One region of the Actinoplanes sp. CA-030573 genome, then DNA from elsewhere that is predicted to be linked to it. Evidence: riboswitches for the same ligand, from Rfam matches in the RefSeq annotation. Region 1 holds a riboswitch; the other holds the start of a gene.
The links. A riboswitch is a leader RNA that binds a small molecule or an ion and turns the genes downstream of it on or off. The one in region 1 is predicted to bind cyclic di-AMP.

Region 1 (10,131 bases):
CGATCTTCCTGTCGGTGCTGTTCAACGTGCTGCCCGGCAAGATCAAGGACGCCTTCACCTCGGCCGCGCAGACCGACGAGTTCCGGACCGCGCTGGCTCAGCACCCGGACCAGGCGAAGATCCTGCAGCAGGCGACCAGCGGCGGCGGCGGCGACCTCAGCGATACGTCCTGGATCAACAAGCTGACCGACGTGCTCGCGCACCCGTTCAAGGTGGGCTTCTCGGACGGCATCCAGGTGGTCTTCCTGCTGGCCCTGGCCGTGATGATCGTCGGCCTGGTCGTGGTCTTCTTCCTGCCGGAGATCCCGCTGGCCCAGCGCTCGGCCCAGGCCCAGCGCGAGGCCGACATCCTGGCCGCGGAGAACAGCGACGGCGTCCCCGGCGAGGTCGGGGCGGGCCCGCTGGCGGGCTCCGCCGCCCCGGTCCCGGCCGGCAAGAGCAAGGACGGCGGCGCGTAACGCCATCGCGCGACAAAGGCCGAGGCGCACCGCGTCTCGGCCTTTGCTCTGCTCACCCCGGCGCGCGCCCGGACAGGTAAGCAGAGCCGCTCTGCTCACGCCACGCGCGGGCAGGCGCGGGCGAGCGCGGGACGCGGCGGTCAGGCGTTGCGGGCGGCGGCGGCGATCAGGCGTTGCGGGCGGCGGCGGAGGCGGCGATCAGGCGTTGCGGGCGGCGGCGGCGATCAGGCGGTCGGCGACGGCCTGGCGGTCGAGCCCCAGCCGCTGTGCGGTCTCGCCGAGCACGTCGTAGGCCTCGCGCACGCCGCACCCGCGCTGGGCGATGATCACGCCGACGGCGCGGTCGATGGCGGCACCGGTGCTTGCCTCGTCGCGCCGGCGGAGTTCGCCGAGCAGGACCTCGGCCTGGTTGACCAGGGCCATGGCGGTCAGCGTCAGGTCGGGGCCGAGGCCGCCGGGGCGGTCCAGGTAGAGGCTGAGCGAGCCGACCTCGGCGCGCGGCACGTCCAGGGGCACGGCCACCACCGAGCGGACGCCCTCGGCGCGGGCCGGCTCGGCGAGCTCGGGCCAGCGCTCGTCGGCCGCCAGGTCCTCGACCGTCACGAGCGAGCGGCTGCGGGCGGCATCGAGGCCCGGGCCGGCGCCCGACGCGTACTGGAGCTCATCGACGCCCTCGCCGCTCGGACCGTAGGCGGTGCAGCTGAGCGGGCCGCCCTCGCCGATCAGCGCGATCGAGCAGCGCACCGCGCCCGGCACCGCGCCCACCGCGAAGGAAGCCAGGCGCTCCAGCGCCGAGGCGAAGCTCTCCGCGCCGAGAAGGCGCACCGATACCTCGTGCAGCAACCCCGCCAGTTCGATCGGGTGGGGACCGCTGAGGGGCGCCGCATGCGGGCGACGCGACCGCCGGAGACGGCTCAGCACACGCACGGGACCGCGCTTGGGGCCAGAAATCCGGCGATTCGGGGCAGACACGCCCGGCACTATGCCATGACCATCGACAGGCACGGAAGTTCGATGCCCCTACTGGGTGGTCTCGTCGGAGTGGCGGCTCTCCAGCGCCTCGGGATCGTGCTCCCGCCGGTCGGAGTCGGCCAGGATCGCCTCGGCCTGCGCCTTCGGGTCGGCGCTGCCGGCCGCGTGCTCCTCGGGGAGCAGGTCGGCGGCGCGCTGGTCGATCCGGTGATCACTCATGGAGGTCGAATACCCCGCGCGGAAGGCGGGTGAAACACCACGCGGCCCCCGGGAGAAACCCGGGGGCCGCGCAAGAGATGTCGGTGTGCATGTCGCCTCTCGGCGAGTGGCACAACACGGCTCCAGCCGAACGGTATTCCGTGAAGGCATTAGTGGTGAGGCCCGGGGACACTGGACACACCGACATCCGTACTCAACCGTCGGCGGCCCGGGACGATTCCGTAAGCGATTGTGACCCGGGTCACTTCTCGCCGGCGGCGCCCTTGGCCGCGTCGTAGGCCATCTGCAGGAAGTCGGAGGCGGCGGTGGCGGTCAGGACCGTCGCCGCCAGCCGGGTCAGGCGCGGGGCGAGCACCAGCCCGCCGGTCAGGCCGGTCGCCACCCACACGGCGAGGCAGAACGGGCACGTGATCAGTTCGCCGATGCCGTGCCGCAGCGAGCTGCCCTCGTCGCGTACCTCCTCGTTGAGCTCGGCCGCCCCGGCCGGCTCGGCATAGCGCGTGAAGGGCGCCCGCAGCGGGCTCGTCACCGCATCCTTGGCCAGCAGGCGGCTGAGCTTGTGGGTGGCGATCGAGATGAGCACCACGTCGGCGGTCGCGGGCCGGCCCGGCACCGGGCGGCCGGTGAGCTTGGCCGCACCGGCCAGGGCGGCGGCCAGCGTGCCGAACGCGCCCATCGCGGCCAGGTAGCCGGCGAGCGGGCGGTGCTCGTGCGGCGCGTACGAGTCGGCGACGTGCGACAGGCGGTCACGCATGGTGTCCGTCATGAGGGGGGCCCTTCGGGTCGGCGGTCAGAAGTCCTGCGTCAGGCGGGACGGGTCGACCTCGCGGCCGGGGTACCGGACCATGTACTCGGTCTCCAGGTCGGCGGTGCGCCGGAAATGGTTGTCCAGGGCCGCGTCGGGACCGTGCCGCAGCGTCGCCAGCCGGGTCCGGTAGAGGCTGGCAAGCTCCCGGAAGAGGTCCTCGTCCGCGAGCGTGGCCGGCTCCACGCCGGTCTCGTTGTGAAGCTGGGCGTCCGTCATGGTTACCTCCGTTGGTGTGCTTGCCAGCACGGTTGCCCATGCGGACGGCGGCCAAACGCGCGCCGGTACGCTGGCGGGCATGAAGGGGCTGTGGACGCCGGCCTGGATCGTCCGGCACGTCCTCGCGCTCGCCGCCGTGGTGGGCTGCCTCGGCCTGGGCTGGTGGCAGTTCAGCCGGGCCAGCGGTGGCAACACACTGAGCTGGGGTTACACATTCGAGTGGCCGGTCTTCGCGGCCTTCTTCGCGTTCCTCTGGTTCCGCGAGGTGCAGCTCGCCCGCCGTCCCCCCGCGCCGCCGGAGGACGACGAGGCCGAGGAGGAACGGCTCCCAGGCTCGCCTGTTACGGTCGGCCGGCCGGTCCGGGTCGCCGTGCCGGCGCCGGCCGCCGAGGACGACCCCGAGCTGGACGCCTACAACGACTACCTCACCTGGCTGGCCGCCCACCCCGGCGCCCGCCCCTCGGACTACCCGGGTTACTCCAACAAATAGGAAGTGCACCGTGCAGGGAGCCCTCACCCGCTATCGGATCATCGCGTGGATCGTCGGCGTCTGCCTGCTCGCGCTGGTGCTGGTCGGCATGCCGCTGAAGTACCTCGGCGACAACGACACCGTGGTTGCGGTCGTCGGCCCGCTGCACGGTTTCCTGTTCATGGTCTACCTGGTGCTGACCTTCGATCTGGCCCGCCGCGCCCGCTGGCCGTTCCCCCGGATGATCCTGGTCATGGCGGCCGGCACGATCCCCTTCCTCTCGTTCTGGGCGGAGCGTAAGGTCACCAACGCGTGGGTTCCCGCCGAGCTGGCGAAAAGTCCCGTTTGAGGGCCGCGAATGACGCGCCGTCTTCGTCGAATGACAATGTGTTATCGGGATCATTGGCGCATATCTGGCGATTACCTTAAATCCCGCACAGAGACCTTGATTTTGTTTCCCGCATCGATAAGTTAATGCGGTTGGTTCGGTCCGCAGCCACTTCCCTCCGGGTGGCGCCGGCCAACGCCGCCGAATCGGCGCGCCGTCCCCCGGGCGCGTGGCCGAACCGGGGAACCGCGTTACCGGGGTGAATCCGCGTCCAGCGGTAGGGCCTTCTTCCCGCCCACTGATCTTCCGGAAACGCAGGCGTCAGCTAACCCGGTAGGCGGCCGAAGCGGAAGAAAGGTTCAGCAACCGGTGCCAACCCCCCGCACCAGGCTTCGTTCCCTCGTGGTCGCGGCCATGGCGGTCGCGCTGACCGGGTCCATGGCGACCTCGGCCCACGCGGCGCCGTCGGAGAGCGAGCTCAAGAAGCAGATCGAGACCGCGTCGAACCAGCTCGAGGACATCACCGAGTCGTACAACAAGCTCAACATCGACCTGAAGAAGACCGCCGACGACCAGAAGAAGCTGGCCGCGTCGATCGCCCCGGCCAAGGCCAAGATGGTCGTCGCCGAGGCCCAGGTCCAGTCGGTCGCCGCCACCGCCTACATGCAGGGTCGGGTCGGGCCAATGAGCGCGCTGCTGGGCGGCGACCAGAGCAGCCTGATCGACCGGATGAGCTACCTCGAGATGATCAGCCGGTCGAACCAGCGCGACATCAGCGACTACACGGAGACCACCCGGACGTACGCCGACCGGCAGGCCGCGCTGAAGACGACGCAGGAGAAGCAGCAGGCGCAGCTCAAGGCGATGGCCGCCCGCAAGAAGACGATCGAGGCCAACATCAAGAAGCTGCGCGCGATGCGGGAGCAGGCGTTCGGCAGCGCGACCGAGCCCGGCGTCTCGGGGGCCGCGGGCAAGGCGCCGAGCATCTCCGGCTCGGCCGGCATCGCGGTCGACTTCGCGTACGTGCAGGCGAACAAGCCGGCGTACTACGGCTACGGCGACTCCGGGCCCAACACCTTCGACTGCTCGGGCCTGACCATGGCCGCCTGGGCCAAGGCCGGCAAGTCGCTGCCGCACAACGCGGCCGCCCAGTACAGCGCCACGGCCCGCATCACCAAGTCCCAGCTGAAGCCGGGCGACCTGGTGTTCTACCGCAGCCTCGGCCACGTCGGCCTGTACGTCGGCGGCGGCATGATCATCGACGCCTCCCGCGAGGGCGAGCCGATCAAGAAGAGGTCGATGAACATCATGACCCCGTACGGCTACGGCCGGGTCCGGTAGTTCCCCGCGCACCAAGAAGGCCGGTACCCGTCCGGGTACCGGCCTTTCGCGTCTCTGTCGTCGGGGGGGGTTCGGTGCTCAGGCGGCCTGCAGACCCTCGGCCCGGGCCAGCTCACGCAGCCGGCCGAGCGCCTGGATCTCGAGCTGGCGGATGCGCTCCCGGCTGAGCGAGAAGCGCGAGGCCACCTCGGTCAGCGAGTGCTCCCGGCCGTCCTCGAGACCGTAGCGAGCCCGCATGATGCCGGCCGACCGGTCGTCGAGGTGGTTGAGCAGGCCCTCGATCCGCTGCCGCTCGAGCGCGGTCAGCACGATCTCCTCCGGGGAGGGAGCGTCGCTGTCGGCGACCAGGTCGCCGAGGTTGGTGTCGCCGTCGTCGCCGACCGGGGTGTCGAGCGAGACCGTGTCCTGCGCCCACCGGGTGAGCTCGTTGACCCGCTCCACGGTCACGCCGAGCGCCGCCGCGATCTGCTCGGGCTCGGGGTCGGCGCCGAGCTCGCGGACGAGCTGGCGGGTGACGTTGCGCATCCGGTTGACGTCCTCGACCAGGTGCACGGGGAGGCGCACGGTGCGCTCCTGCTGGGCGATGGCCCGGCTGATCGCCTGGCGCACCCACCACGTCGCGTACGTCGAGAACTTGTAGCCGCGCTCGTAGTCGAACTTCTCCACCGCGCGGACCAGGCCGGTGTTGCCCTCCTGGATCAGGTCGAGCATCGGCATGCCCGAGCGCACGTAGCGCCGGGCGATCGAGACCACCAGACGCAGGTTGGCCCGGATGAACAGATCCTTCGCCCGCTGACCCTCGTGGACGATCCGCTCCAGCTCCTCGCGGCTCACGCCACGGGGCATCTCGCCCTCGTCGAGCAGGAACTCCGCGTAGAGGCCCGCCTCGATCTGCTTGGAAAGCTCGACTTCCTCGGCTGCGCTCAGCAGTGGCGTCCGGGAGATCTCGTGCAGGTAGACGCCGACCAGGTCTCGCTCCTCGGCGACCTGGTCGGTCCGCATGACGGTGCTCTTCTCCACGTTGCCCACGGTCCCCTCATTGCGTTCACTACTTACCCCGTTACGGGCAAACCCTGTGTTCATCAGTTCCTCCCCGTAACGTCCGCAAGACGTGCATTGCGGTTACTGGCATCTACACAACAAATGACTGGTCGCACTGATTCCGGCTGGTGGGTCGAAAGTGTCACGAATGCCTGGGTGATTGCTGAGAGCCGAGTGCGATGTTCCTGAGGAGGAGGCTCTCCAAGCGGCATTCGCGCGCCGCGGCCGGCGGCGGTCGCGCACCAAGACGCATACCCGCCATCGCCTCAATGACACCATCGGCCCCTCATCCGTCGCAGCGACGGGCATCACCACAGACCATGGGACATCCGTCACTACCCAGTACGGCCGCTCGGCTTCCCGGGTTCACGTGCAGCATCGACAGGTTCGCGACCGTCTTGAAACAAAAGGCTCATCGAAAAGATCCCGATGGGCCGGGCCGAACGGGACACCTGCCACAATGCGGCACGCGCGCCTCCACTTCACTCGCCCGCAAGGGTGACGCCCGTGCAGGTGACGGCCCTTTTCGCAACGAACCGCGACCCATGGATCATCCTGCGACGGACGTGACGAGAACCACACCGTCCGGGGCGGATGAGCGGGCAGCATGATCCTTATGGAAAACGGACGGACGGCATTCGTCACCGGCGGCGCCGGCGGGCTCGGCCGGGCCACGGTGGCGGCCTTCGCGGCCGCCGGCTGGCGGGTGGTGGCACCGGTGCGGCCGGGGTCCCGGGCCTCCCTGCCGGACGCGATCGTGGTCGAAGCGGATCTCGCCGATGAGACGGATATCACTGCCGCGATGGCGGTCGCGGCCGCGGAACCGGGGGCGCCGCTGCGGGCGGTGGTCAATCTCGCGGGTGCGTACGCCGGGAGCGGTCTCGTGGCCGACACCCCGGTCGCGGAGTTCGAGCGCCTGCTCGCGCTGAACCTGCGTCCCACCTACCTGGTGACGGCCGCGGCCCTGCCGCACCTGGTGGCGGCCGGCGGTGGCGGCATCGTCTGCGTCTCGTCGCGGGCCGCGGTGGCGCCGTTCGCCGGGGCGGCCGGCTATGTGACGGCCAAGGCGGCGGTGCTGGCCTTCGCCGGGGCGGTCGCGGTCGAGTACCGCAAGCAGAAGGTGCGCTGCAACACGATCGTGCCCAGCGTGATCGACACCCCGGCCAACCGGCGCGACATGCCGGACGCGGACTTCTCCCGCTGGGTGCGCCCGGCGGAGATCGCCCCGACGATCGTCTTCCTGGCCTCGGACGACTCGGCGCCGACCACGGGCGCGACCATCCCGGTCTACGGCCAGGCCTAGCCGGCCGCCCGGCGCCGGCCCGCCGCCCGGCGCTGGACCGCCGCCCGGCGCTGGCTGGGCGGCCGGCCTACAGCGTCTCGGCCAGCTGGTAGCCCAGGGCGGTGGCGCCGGCGATCAGGGGGCCGCCGGCCAGGATCATCGCGCGGACCCGGGAACGGGCCGGGGTCACCGGCGCCGGGAGCGGCAGCCGGGCCCGGATCTCGGCGGCGACCTCGGCCGGGGTGCCGTTGGCGTCGATGAGCACGAAATCGGCGTACTCGGGCAGCGAACGGTAGGCGGCCGCGGCGGCCGACAGATACTCGACCCTCTCGTGGTCGTAGCCGCGGCGCTCGATGCGGTCGTGGGCGATCAGCGGGTCCACGGCCAGCAGGAAGGTCACGTCCGGGCGCGGGAACAGGCGGTAGGCGAGACGGGCGCGGCGCTCGGCGGACGGGCCCGCGGCCCGGGCGCGCAGGCTCGCGTACTGGCAGGCGGCGTAGCGGTCCATCACCGTGATCTCGCCGGTGAAGGCCCGGCGCAGCAGGGTGCGGAGGATGGCCAGCCAGCGCAGCACGGACTCGATGAACAACATGCCGCGGCGGCCGAGCAGGTCCTCGGCGTCGTCGCCGCGGCCCAGGGCCGCGGCCAGGCGACCGAACCAGCGACGGCCCCCGGCGTTGCGGCGGTAGGCGGCGCGCAGGCCTTCGGCGGCCAGGTCGTCGGCCAGGCGGTGGGCCTGGGTGGTCTTGCCCGATCCGTCGATGCCGACCAGGGCGATGGTGCGTGGCTGGCGGGTCATGCCTACCAACGGTAACCAGGGTTGCCCAGTGTGTTTCCGAGCAACGGTGCTCATTCCGTACCAAAATCGGGTGTAGCAGTTGATTTTGGCGTGAGGTTCAAGGGGAAGCGGCTCGGGTACCGCAATACGACCCGAACCGCACACGTCGAACAGGGAGAACGCCCATGCCGCACCACGTGGACGAAGGCTTGGCCGGCACGCTCAAGCGGGTGGCCTCCACCCTCAAGGCGGCCGACATCCCCTTCGCGCTCGGTGGGAGCTTCGCGGTGTACGCGCACGGCGGTCATTCCAGCGACCACGATGTCGACTTCCTGATCCGCGAGCAGGACGCCGAGCAGGCACTGAAGGCGCTCGCGGCGGTCGGCTTCCGCACCGAGCAACCGCCCGAGGACTGGCTGGTCAAGGTCTACGACGAGGACCGCATGGTGGACCTCATCCATCGGCCGGTGGAGACGCCGGTCACCGACGAGACGCTGCGCGACAGCGAGATGATCTCGGTCGAGGCGATCAACATGCCGGTGATCTCGGCGACCCAGCTGATGATCCACAAGCTGCTGAGCTACAGCCAGCACTACTGCGACTTCGCCACCGGCTTCCCGGTGGCACGGTCGCTGCGCGAGCAGATCGACTGGGATCGCGTACGCCGGGAGACGTCCCGATCTCCGTACGCCGAAGCGTTCCTGATCCTGCTCGACCGGTTGGACGTCGTTCCCGCCGGTGGGAACGAGCCGGATGGGGGTAGGGGAGACAGATGAGCACTCAACTCGACGAATACCTGGAAGCCGAGATCCAGAGTCTGCTCACCGACGGGCGGATCGCGGAGCTCGGCATCACCGTGCAGCGCCGCGAGCACCTGCTCGTGCTCGGTGGCGAGGTGGAGAGCGCGCACCGGCGGGACGAGATCTGCCGGCAGATCAACGAGCGCTTCCCGGACGTGGAGATCACCTGCGACATCGGGATCACGAGGACACAGGCACCCAGCGAGGTGGAGGAGATTTCATGATCAGGATCGCCGCCGTGGGCGACGTGCACGTGGACAAGGACGTGCTGGGCCGGTTCCGGCCGGCCCTCGAGCAGCTGCCCGAGCGGGCCGACGCGCTGCTCGTCGCCGGCGATCTGACCCGGCACGGCACCGTCGAGGAGGCGCGCTGCTTCGCGACCGAGTTCGGCGGGCTGGGCGTGCCGGTGGTGTGCGTGCTGGGCAACCACGACCACCAGAGCGACCAGCAGGCCCGGGTCACCGACGTGCTGACCGACTCCGGCATCACCGTGCTCGAGGGCGACACGACCGTCCTCGAGCTGCACGGGCACCGCCTCGGCATCGCCGGCGTGAAGGGCTTCGGCGGCGGGTTCGCCGGGGCCTGCGCCAGCAACTTCGGCGAGCGCGAGATGAAGGACTTCGTCGGCACCACCGAGGTGATCGCCCAGCGCCTCCAGGACGCCCTGCTCTCGATCCAAGTCGACGCGCTGGTCGCGCTGACCCACTACGCCCCGGTGCCGGACACGCTGCTCGGCGAGCCGCTGGAGATCTACCCCTTCCTCGGCTGCTACCAGCTCGGCCGGGCGATCGACGCGGCACCGACGGCGCTCGCCCTGCACGGGCACGCACACCACGGGTCGGAGCGCGGCCGTACGCCGGGCGGCGTCCCGGTGCGCAACGTGGCCCACCCGGTGATCAAGCAGGCGTACAACGTCTACCAGCTTCTGTCCGATGAAGTCGATCTCGAATTGGTCGCCACATAGGTGGGTTTTCTTTTCGAGGCGTCCGGGTAACTCGACCGCATGGACGTTCTCCTCTGGATCCTCGCAGTCATCCTGGTGGTCGCCGGCATCCTCGCGCTGTTCCGGCGGCAGCTCCTCTGGGGCATCGTGCTGATCATCGTTGGCCTGCTGGTAGGCCCGGGTGGCGTCAGCATCTTCACCTGATCCCTCCTCCCTCGAAACCGAGTCGCGAACCGGGACCGCCGTATCGGCGGTTCCGGTTCCTCTTTGTGATGGGACCGCACACGGCGTGCGATGAACGGCCGCCCATTTGGCCGTAAATCACCTGCGAACATCCGTCGATCCATCGCGAGGTTCGCAGTGACCGAGGTCCATCACTTCACGTACGGGGTCTTCAACCCCCTCGCCGCCTACCTGCTGGCATTCCTGGGCTCGTTCTTCGGGCTCCTCTGCACCGCCCGCGCCCGCGACGCCCG
Region 2 (10,131 bases), 780 kb from region 1:
GAGAAGGCGGGTAAGTTGCAACGTGCTCCGCGCGTACGAGCTGAGAAGTGAGAGTGACCCCGACGCGAGCCCGCGCCGTCGATCGCGCGCGCCCACCAGATAGCCCAGCTCGGCCTCGCGGAGGCCGGCGTCGACGCCGAAGAGCAGGACCTCCCCGAGCGGGCGACCGCCGTCCTCGGTGATCGCGAGCTGGATTCGCTGGCCGCTGACCCGGCCCTGGTGAGCACGCTTGAGGTAAGCGATGCCGGCCTCGACGTCGAAGGGCGAGGGCATCGGCGTCCAGCGCGCAATGTCCGGTTCGTCGAGCATCGCGACGAGATCATCGAGGTCTTCCGAGCGCCATTCGCGCAGGACGATGCCGTCGCCCGTCAGCGTGAGCGGAAAGGGAAGACGGCTGGCGGACACCTCTTGATCCTGCCCGTAAGGACCCGGTTCCGGCCAGTAGCGATGGTTATGAAGGCCATGAGTGATTCGTCATGGCACATCGCCCGCTATGCGAAGTGGACGATCGCGGACCGCCGTGCGGCAGGACGGCGGAGGAAGGAATACCTTTAGATCTCGTGGACGAGCGGACTGCGTTGGTGACGCGGCGGGGCGAGACTTACGGTGGTCGATCGCGCGAGGAGCGGGCATCGGACCGCCGCGAACGGATTCTCGATTCCGCACTGCACCTCTTCGGCACACGCCACTACGACGACGTCACGGTGGCCGAGGTCTGCGCCGGCGCCAAGGTCTCCAAACGGTACTTCTACGAACATTTCGCCGACCGTGCCGACCTCGTCCGCGCACTGCATCGCCAGCAGAACAAATGGCTGCTCACCGGCGTCGCCGCAGCCACTCCGGAATCACCCACCAGCCTCGACGAAATGCTCCAGCCCGCGGTGCGCCGCCTGCTCGACATGCTGCGCGCCAATCCGGAGCGCGCCAAGGTCATCTACATCAACGCACCCCGCATGGAAACGCGACGGCGGGGCGTGCTCCGCGAGGACGCCCAGTTCCTCGCGCACCTCTTGCGCCGGGTGGGGACTCACCCCACCAACGAGCTCCGGTACGAGCGGATGCTGCTCGCGCTCGTGGCCGGCCTGAGCGAGGTCATCATCGACTGGCTGTCCCAGGGCATGGTGGAGGACCCGGGTCCGCTCGCCGATCATCTGACCGACTACTGCACGGCCGTGCTGCAGCAGCTGTAGCCGTCTCCGCCGCGCCTCGATCAGCCCTCTGCCCGGCTCCGCGCCAGGCGCCCGCCCCACGCCGCCTACGCTGAGCCCGGCTGCTTGGCCCCGCCCTCGGCCTAGGCGCTTCTGCTTGCGGTGATCTCCATTCCGGCTGCTCGGAGGCGGGTCACCAGCGCGTCGCCGAGCGCGGTGGCCGGGGTCAGCACGCCGCCCTCGGACGGCGGCAGCGCATCGCGGTCGTGAACCAGAGCCAAGGCCGACTCGCTCAGCATGACCGCCGTGGCCGCGTAGCCGGGGTCACCCTTGGCCCGGACCCGCGCCGAGTAGCGGGCGCCCGAGGTCGTCGTCGCGAAGATGTCCATCGTGAAGTGCCCGGAGTTGCGCGCCTTCTCGCTCGGTCCCTCCCCCGGTTTGGGCAGCACCCGGTCGAGCACATACCGGGTCGGCGGCAGCGAAAGGCCGGCCATCAGCGCGCCGAGCCCGAGCCGGGTGCCGTGCGCGATCACCGGCGAGAGCGGCGAGGTGCCCACGCTCATCGCTTCGCGGTACCGGAAGGCTCGGCCGTACTCCCACTTCCTCAGCGCGTTGCTTCGCCGCACCACCCGCGTGTTGTAGGACGCCATGACGAACGGGGCCAGCATCCCCCGCAGCCGGGGGTGCACCTTGGACGCGTCGAGCACGGCGGTGTCATCCTGCCGGCCGAGGTCCGGCTCCTTCGCGCGGTCGGGGCTCAGCGAGTACGGGCTGGCCGCGATCTTGCGCAGCTTCCGATCGGTCTTGACCATGTCGAGCTGGTGTCGCATCGAGTCGATCGTGCCGCCGCTGAAGCCGCCCTTCATGCTGGTGACAACCAGCGTGGTGTCGGCGAGCTCGCCGGCGCCGTCGGCCTTGACCTGCTGATCGAGCACATGCACGCCGATGTCCGAGGGGATCGAGTCGAACCCGCACGAATGGACGATCCGGGCGCCGGTCGTGCGGGCGAGCTCGTGGTTCTCGTCGATGCTCTCCCGCGCGAACAGGACTTCACCGGTGAGGTCCACATAGTCGGTGCCGGCCGCGGCGCAGGCCCGGACGAGCGCTTTGCCATATTTGGCGTAGGGCCCGACCGTGGTGATCACAACCTTGGTCGCATTGGCGAGCTTCTCCAGGGCCGGCACGTCGGCGGCGTCGGCCACCAGGATCGGCCAGTCGACGCCCAGACGGCCCCTGACCTCGGACAACTTGCTTTCCGACCGTCCCGCAAGGGCCACGCGCGTGCCCTTCGGGGCGTGCTCGGCCAGATACTTCGCCACGAGCACGCCGACAAAGCCGGACGCACCATAGACGACGATGTCGTGATCACGGACCCGCTCGCTCATGGTCGCTGATTCTCCATCAGGATCCCGCCCCCGTCGCGGCAAGTTACCGATCGGTAATTAAAGATCGGTCGTTATCGGTCATACTCGTCATAAAGAAAGATCAAATAGGGCAATCGGTGAGAACAACGTCACCTTTCCCCTGTCGAGCTTGGCCAATGTCGTGGCCTCGTGGTTACCGTCGGCCGGTCCCGCAGTCGCGGGCACCGCGGGTGGAACGCCGAGTCCCTGCCACCGCCCGCCGGAAATCGAACGCGTGGCAGGGAGCGGGGGACCCAAGTTCCTCGGCGCGGAGATCGCGCCTCGGGGTGAAGCCGCGGAACGAGCGGCCGGGCACCTCAGCCCGAACCCGACAGCTGACCTCGTAGGCGTGGAGGTTTCTCTGTCATGGCACAGATCCGCAAGCATGCCCGCACGTCGCGGGCGCGCAAGCACGCCCGTCTCGCGCTGGGCCTCACGGCCGCCGGCGTGGCGGGCACGGCCGCTCTGCTCGGACCGGCTTCCCCCGCCCAGGCGTCCAGTGTGAACTGGGACGCCGTCGCGCAGTGCGAGTCGGGTGGCAACTGGAGCATCAACACGGGCAACGGCTTCTACGGCGGGCTGCAGTTCACCCGCGGTACGTGGAAGGCCTACGGCGGCGGCAAGTACGCCAGCACCGCCAACAAGGCCAGCCGCTCGGAGCAGATCAGGATCGCCGAGAAGGTCCTGGACGGCCAGGGCATCGGCGCCTGGCCGGTGTGCGGCAAGAAGGCCGGCTCCTCGAAGCACTACAAGGCCAAGCACACCACCGGCTCCAAGTCGTCCTCGACGTCGAAGTCTTCGCACAAGAAGCACTCGACCTCCTCGAAGTCGACCACCCACAAGACGACCAAGAAGTCGTCGAAGTCGTCGCACGTGGTGACCCGTGCGACGACCGCGAAGGCCACCGGCAAGACCTACGTCGTCCGCTCCGGCGACACGCTGTCGGCCATCGCCACCCGCAATCACATCAAGGGCGGCTGGCACACCCTCTACCAGCTGAACCATGGCATTGTCTCCAACCCGAACCTGATCTTCCCCGGTCAGCGCATCGCTCTCTGATCCACCGCTCGCGACCCGGTCGCCACTCCCCCGCGGTGGCCGGGTCGCATCCCCGCGGCATGCCTCAGCCCTTCGGTGTCACGAACTCGGGCTGGTCGAGCACGCGTAGCCAACTGCCGTCCGACTGACGGCGCACCACTTGGGCGCGCGCTCCCGCGCCGTCCTTCGGCGGCGTCGAGGTCAGCGCCAGGTCGCCACTGATCAAAGTGGGCAGCGGCGGCTCCGGCTGGAACGACGGCATCTTCGGCAGCACGTCCTCCCAGAACTTCTGGATCGCCGCCCGGCCAACGGTCTGCTGACCTGGCGGGTAGGCCATGACAGCGTCCTCCTCGTACAGCAGCGCGATGCCCTCGGCATCCTTGGCGTTGGCGCGCTCCACGAAGAGACGGGTCAGGTCTTCCGGCTTCATTGCCTTTGCTCGTTCGGTCATGCCGCCACTCTTCGCCGACCACAAGCAGAAGTCCAACGCATAGTTGTTCTCGTAGCTAGAATCCCCAGTTATGGAACTGCGCCAGCTCGAGTACTTCATCGCCGTGGCCGAGGAGGCCAACTTCACCCGGGCCGCCGAGCGCGTACGCATCAGCCAGTCCGGTGTGAGCGCTCAGATCCGTGCCCTGGAGAAGGAGCTGGGATCGCCGCTGTTCGACCGCTCGGGCCGGGTCGCCCGACTGACCACGGCCGGGAAGGCCGCCTTTCCGTTCGCTCAGGCAGCCCTCGAGAATGCCCAGGCCATGCGCGAGGTGATCGACGCGGTCAACGGGCTGGTCCGCGGTCACCTCACGGTCGGGATGGTCCGCGGCTGCGAGGTCAAGCCGCTGTTCGCGGCCCTCGCGTCGTTCCACGACGAGTACCCGGCGATCGAGCTCGAGCTCGTGGAGGATGACTCGGACTCGCTCATCAAGCGCGTGCTCGCCGGCTTCTCCGACATCGCCCTCGTCGGTGTCGCCGGCGAGCTACCGTCGCAGCTGACCGGCCACGTGATCGCCCGGGAAGGCCTGGTAGCACTGGTTCCGCCCGGCCATCCACAGGCCGGAAAGAAGGACTTACCACTGCTCGAGATCTTGTCGTACGCTCTCATCACGTTGCCCGAGGGAACCGGCATTCGCGCCGCATTTGACGAGGCGTGCTTGGCCGCGGGCAAGTTCCCAGATGTCGCGTTGGTCGCGTCGGCACCCACAGCCGTCGCCGAACTGGCGTCGCGAGGATTGGGCATTGCGGTGTTGAGCGAGTCGATGGCGTCGCTGCATCCGGGTTTGGTGGCCGTGCCGATCTCGGGGGTCGAGCTGCCGGCGCTGCTCGCTCTGGTGTGGCGGGATCGGCCTAGTCCGGCCCTGGCCGCTCTGCTGCCGCATTGCAGACGAGAGTTCGGCGAGAGCCGGACGGAGGTTGGTTGAGAACTCCACAGCGACTACCGGTCATGGAAGGACTGCCGCCACGGAAATCGGTGCCGTCGGGCAGTCATGGCCGGTTACCGTCGCGGCCATGACCGATACCTCACTCCGGCACCGCCTCCGGGCCGCGCTCCCGGCTGCCATGAAATCGCGCGACCGGGCGGCCACGGCGGCACTGCGCGCCACGCTCGCTGCGATCGACAATGCCGAGGCGGTCGTGCCGGCCGATGGCGCGTCGAGGGGGCTCGCCATCGAAGAGGCGCCGACCGGCGTCGGTGCGGCGGAGGTGGAGCGGCGCACGCTGAGCGAGGAAGAGATCGAGCGGATCGTACGGGCGGAGCTCGCCGACCGGGAGACGGCGGCCGACCAATACGAGCGTGCCGGGCACCCGGACCGGGCGGAACAGCTCCGCAGTGAGGTCCGTGCGCTGGCGGCGCACCTGCCGCCGGCCTGACCGTCCTCCCGCACGGCTCAGAACCGCCCGCACGGCTCGAAACCGCCCGCACGGCTCAGAACCGCAGGGCCTCCGCGATCGGGGTCTCGCCGGCGAACAGCTCGAAGGTGACACCAATGGTGGCGGGCGTGGTGAGGCACGCCGCGAGCACGGCCGCGACATCGTCACGGGGGATAGGTCCGCGGTTGCCCAAGGTCCGGGAGACGGTCACGAGACCCGTGCCGGGGTCGTCGGTGAGGTGACCGGGGCGGACAATCGTGTAATCGAGGCCGCTGGCCACCACATAGGCGTCGGCTTCCGCTTTGGCCTCGAGATAGGGCCGCATGGCGCCCGATGAGGCCGGGTCCTGGGCACCGATCGACGAGACCATGACGTAACGATTCACCTTCTGGTCCATGGCGGCGTCGGCGAGCTTGACGGCGCCGCCCAGGTCGACCGTGCGCTTCCGGGCGGGGCCGCTGCCCGGACCGGCGCCGGCCGCGAAGACCACGGCGTCGGCGCCCTCTACGTAAGCGGAGAGGGACGGGTCGTTCTCGAGGTCGCCGATCACCGGGACGGCGCCGACCGCGCGCAGGTCCTCGGCCTGCTCGGGCTTGCGGATAAGGCCGCGTGCGGTGTGGCCGTCGGCGGCGAGCAGCTTCAACAGGCGGAGGGCGACCTGACCGTGGCCGCCGGCTACGAGGATGTCCATCCCTCAGTCATACCCCGGCGTCCCTAAGGGCGATCACCGATTGAGGGTCGCGAATCGGCTGCATAGCGTGACCAGCGTGTCCTTCCTTAACGATCTCCTCGGCGGAATGCCTCCGATCCTGGTTTACGTGGTCGTCGGCGTGCTGGTCGCGGCCGAGTCGGCGATCGTTGCGGGCCTGGTGCTGCCGGCCGCCACGGCGCTGATCGCGCTCGGGTTGCTGGCCAACGCCGGCACCGTGCGGATCGGGCCGGCGCTCCTCGTGGCCGTGTTGGCGGCACTGGCGGGCGGGACGGCGGCCTTCCACTCGGGGCGGCGGCGTGGGCCCCGGCTGCGGACGACCCGGCTCGGGCGGTGGATCGGCGAGAAGCGCTGGCATCGGGCGGAACGGCTCTTCGCCCGGTACGGCGGGCGGGCCGTCTTCCTCGGTCAGTGGATCGTGGGGGCGCGAACCCTCATCCCCCGGCTCGCCGCGATGAACGGGGTCCCGTATCGGCGGTTCGCCGCCTGGCACGCGCCCGCGGCGATCGCGTGGTCACTGTGGATGGTCGGAGCCAGCTACCTGGCGGGTGCGTCCTACGACCTGCTCGTGGCACGGGCCGGCCACGCGGGTGGGGCTCTCGCGGTGCTGGCCGCGATCATCGTCGGATTGATCCTGGCCGGTCGGTGGGTCGGGCGGCACCCACGACCGATGCACGCGCTGGTCGGTATGGTCCGGCCGCGCACGGCCGCCACATTTCGCTCCGGCCCTGGCCCGCGCGCATTGGAGGCAGCTTCCGCCGAGGCGGCTTTGGGTGGAGCGACTTCAGCTGAGGCAGCTACCGCGAAGGCGGCTTCCGCGAACAGGGTGGCGAGCTTCTCGGGGCGGGTGGCAGCGTGGCGGCCGCGGCCGGCGACGGTTGTCGATCTGGCGCTCAGTGTGATGGCACTGTTCGGGCTGGCGGCTCTGCTCGTCGTGGTGGTGCCGGTGGTGGTCCGGTTCAGTGGGCTGGCGGATGCCGATGCGGCGATCGGTGGTTGGGCCCGTGGAGAGTGGACGTCGGACGGCTACCTGTTCGCGCTCGATGCGGCGATGTTCGCGGATCCGGGGGTGCTCTTCGCGGTGGCCGTGCTGGTGTCGGTGGGCCGGTGGCTGCTGCGGCGGTGGCGCGGGGAGAGCGAGGGGCTCCTCATGGCGGTGGGGCCGGTGCTTCCGGTGGTGGTGCTGGCGGCGGCGATCTCCTGGGCCACGCCGCCGAGCTGGGAGGTCTGGGAGACGCCGACTTCGGTGGTGTTCCCGCCGGTGAGCGAGTTCGACGGCTACATCCCGTTCGAGGCGGCCGGGCCCATCGCGTCGATGGCGGCGGGACATACCGCTCAGCTGGCCGCGGCCGTCGGGCTGTTGGCGTGGATGCTGGCGGCACACCTGCCGTGGAAGTGGCGGGTCGCGGTCTGGACCGGAGCCGCGATCTATGTGACGGTTGGCGCGGGGTCGTGGGTTTACCTCGGGTGGAGCCGCACCAGCGAAACGATTGCGGCGGTGCTGATCGGTGCGGCCTGGGCGGCTCTCAACGGTGCCATCTGGACGAGTCCGCGTAAGCGTCCGGCGCCGGAACCGGTCGCGCCGGCGCCCGCGCTTGCCGACAGCCTCGCCGTTCGCTGATCCGGCTCCCGGCAGCGGCCGTTGAGGAAACGGCGGCCGCGACCAAGAGGGCACCTTAAGTGAAGCGGCGGCTCAGGTGAGGCGGCCGACCGCGCCGTAGATGGCGACATCGGACGCCGTCGGCCGCTCGGACTCTGCGCGAGACGGGCGCCAGTCACTGACCGCGACGATGCCCGGGTCGACCAGCTCCAGACCGTCGAAGAACCGGCCGAACTCGGCGGCGTTGCGGGCGCGTGCGTCGGTGCGACCGGAGGCGAGCAACTCCTCGTGCTTGGCGACCTGCTCGGGCGGAGCGAAGTCGAGCGTCAGGTTGCTGGCGACCAGATAGCTGCCGGCGGGCATCGCGTCGAGCAGATGGCGCACGACCGTGGCGGCCTGGTCGTCGTCGTGGATGAAGTGCAGCACGGCGACCAGCAGCAACGCGGCCGGCTGGGCCGGGTCGATCACGGCCCGGAACTCGGGGTGGGTCAGGATCTCGTCGGGTGAGCGGAGGTCGGCCTCGACGTAGCCGGTGCGGCCCTCGGGCGTGCCGACCGTCAGGGCACGGGAGTGGGTCATCACGATCGGGTCGTTGTCCACATAGAGCACCCGCGACTCGGGCGCGACCCGCTGGGCGATCTCGTGCGTGTTGTCGGGGACCGGCAGGCCGGTGCCGACGTCCAGGAACTGCCGAACCCCGGACTCGGCCAGGAACTTGACGCTGCGGCGCAGGAAGTCGCGGTTCTCCCGGGCGGCTATACGCGCGGTGGGAAACGCCTTGGCCAGCAGATCGCCCGACTCGCGATCGGCGGCGAAATGGTCCTTGCCGCCCAGCCAGTAGTTGTACCGGCGAGCTGGGTGCGCCACCGAGGTGTCAATCCGATCCACGATCAAAGTTAACTACGTGACGGGTCCTCATTGGAAGATCACGCCAGGTCCGACAGCGAGACCCCGGGATCCGCGAGCCGGCGCTGGTCGACCACGGCGCCCGAGCGGATCAGGGCCTCGATCGGCTCGGTCACGTCCCAGACGTTGACGTTCATACCGGCCGCGACCTTGCCGCCGACCAGCCAGAACGCGATGAACTCCCGGGTCGCGAGGTCGCCGCGGACGACCACCTCGGCCGACGCGTCCGGCGCGACCCAGCCGGTGTACTCCATGCCGAGGTCGAACTGGTCGGTGTAGAAGTACGGCAGCTTGTCGTAGCTGACGTCCTGGCCGAGCATCGCCTTCGCCGCCGCCGGGCCGGTGTTCAGCGCGGTCGCCCAGTGCTCGACCCGAATGCGGTGCTTGAGCAGCGGATGGTCGATGTTCGCGATGTCGCCGGCCGCAAAGATGTCCGGGTCGCTGGTGGCGAGCCGCCGGTCGACGAGCACGCCGTTGTCGACCGCGAGACCGGCGTCGGCGGCGAGCCCGACGTTCGGCGTGACGCCGATGCCCGCGATCACGACGTCCGCGGTCAGGTTGCTGCCGTCGGCCAGGCGTACGGTGTCGCCGTCGATCGCCTCAAGGCCGGTTCCGAGGTGGAGGGTCACGCCGTTGGCCCGGTGCAGGTCGGCGAAGACCTGGGCGATCTCGTCGCCGAGCACGTTCCGCAGCGGCAACGGGGCCAGCTCGATCACGTCGACGGTCGCGCCACGGGTGCGGGCGGCGGCCGCCACCTCGAGGCCGATCCAGCCGGCGCCGATCACCACGACGCGGGTGCCTTCGGAGATCGCGTCCGAGATCCGCTTCGAGTCGTCGAGCGTGCGCAGGAGGAGGGCGCGATCGCCGCCGGGAACGGGGAGAGGCCGCGGGGTGGCGCCGGTGGCGAGCAGCAGCTTCTCGTACGCGATCTCGTCGCCGCCGTTAGTGCGGACGGTCTTCGCCGAACGGTCCAGGGCGGTGACCGTCGTGCCGGTGCGCAGAGTGATGTCGTGCTCGGCGTACCACTCCGCCGAGTGCACGAAGGGACTGTCCGGCTCGTCCGTCCCGAGCAGCAGGCCCTTGGAGAGCGGCGGTCGCTCGTACGGCCGGACCGCCTCGGCGCCGATGAGCGTGACCGGGCCCGCGAAGCCCTCGTCGCGCAGGGTTTCCACTGCCTTGGCGCCGGCCAGGCCGCCGCCCACCACGACGTACGTCATGGCCCCATCTTCGCAGCAGAAGCGACCGATGGAACCTTGCCGGAAGCGACGGGCGCACGGCCTGGCGCAGCCGGACGACCGCGGCCATTACGCCCGAACGTGCGCGGCCGGCCGGAGGACCGCGGCCATCACGCTCGGCTGCATGATCTCCTGGCACATGCGGGCCATCTCGGCCGGGCCGTGCGGGAAGCCCGCCTTCACCCACCAGCTGAGCAGGCCGACCAGCGCCGACGCATGGTACTGG

Region 2: another riboswitch for cyclic di-AMP. It lies ahead of ACQP2F_RS03170 (transglycosylase family protein); the one in region 1 lies ahead of ACQP2F_RS06765 (NlpC/P60 family protein).

What each region holds. Positions count from the first base shown of each region.
Region 1 is NZ_CP192038.1:1,462,589-1,472,719, reverse strand. It holds gene ACQP2F_RS06800 (MDR family MFS transporter) at 1-458, shown strand, start outside; gene ACQP2F_RS06795 (GAF and ANTAR domain-containing protein) at 657-1,283, opposite strand; gene ACQP2F_RS06790 (hypothetical protein) at 1,479-1,649, opposite strand; gene ACQP2F_RS06785 (DUF1360 domain-containing protein) at 1,891-2,415, opposite strand; gene ACQP2F_RS06780 (DUF6158 family protein) at 2,440-2,673, opposite strand; gene ACQP2F_RS06775 (hypothetical protein) at 2,753-3,163, shown strand; gene ACQP2F_RS06770 (DUF3817 domain-containing protein) at 3,174-3,491, shown strand; cyclic di-AMP (ydaO/yuaA leader) riboswitch at 3,660-3,825, shown strand; gene ACQP2F_RS06765 (NlpC/P60 family protein) at 3,840-4,811, shown strand; gene ACQP2F_RS06760 (sigma-70 family RNA polymerase sigma factor) at 4,890-5,894, opposite strand; gene ACQP2F_RS06755 (SDR family NAD(P)-dependent oxidoreductase) at 6,460-7,155, shown strand; gene ACQP2F_RS06750 (dTMP kinase) at 7,223-7,933, opposite strand; gene ACQP2F_RS06745 (nucleotidyltransferase) at 8,098-8,688, shown strand; gene ACQP2F_RS06740 (hypothetical protein) at 8,685-8,936, shown strand; gene ACQP2F_RS06735 (metallophosphoesterase family protein) at 8,933-9,676, shown strand; gene ACQP2F_RS06730 (GPGG-motif small membrane protein) at 9,716-9,859, shown strand; gene ACQP2F_RS06725 (MHYT domain-containing protein) at 10,016-10,131, shown strand, end outside.
Region 2 is NZ_CP192038.1:681,325-691,455, reverse strand. It holds gene ACQP2F_RS03185 (GNAT family N-acetyltransferase) at 1-405, opposite strand, end outside; gene ACQP2F_RS03180 (TetR/AcrR family transcriptional regulator) at 561-1,190, shown strand; gene ACQP2F_RS03175 (saccharopine dehydrogenase family protein) at 1,292-2,533, opposite strand; cyclic di-AMP (ydaO/yuaA leader) riboswitch at 2,760-2,916, shown strand; gene ACQP2F_RS03170 (transglycosylase family protein) at 2,918-3,610, shown strand; gene ACQP2F_RS03165 (YybH family protein) at 3,675-4,019, opposite strand; gene ACQP2F_RS03160 (LysR family transcriptional regulator) at 4,111-5,004, shown strand; gene ACQP2F_RS03155 (GatB/YqeY domain-containing protein) at 5,093-5,455, shown strand; gene ACQP2F_RS03150 (SDR family oxidoreductase) at 5,511-6,146, opposite strand; gene ACQP2F_RS03145 (VTT domain-containing protein) at 6,223-7,785, shown strand; gene ACQP2F_RS03140 (SAM-dependent methyltransferase) at 7,858-8,652, opposite strand; gene ACQP2F_RS03135 (NAD(P)/FAD-dependent oxidoreductase) at 8,691-9,887, opposite strand; gene ACQP2F_RS03130 (TetR/AcrR family transcriptional regulator) at 9,975-10,131, opposite strand, start outside.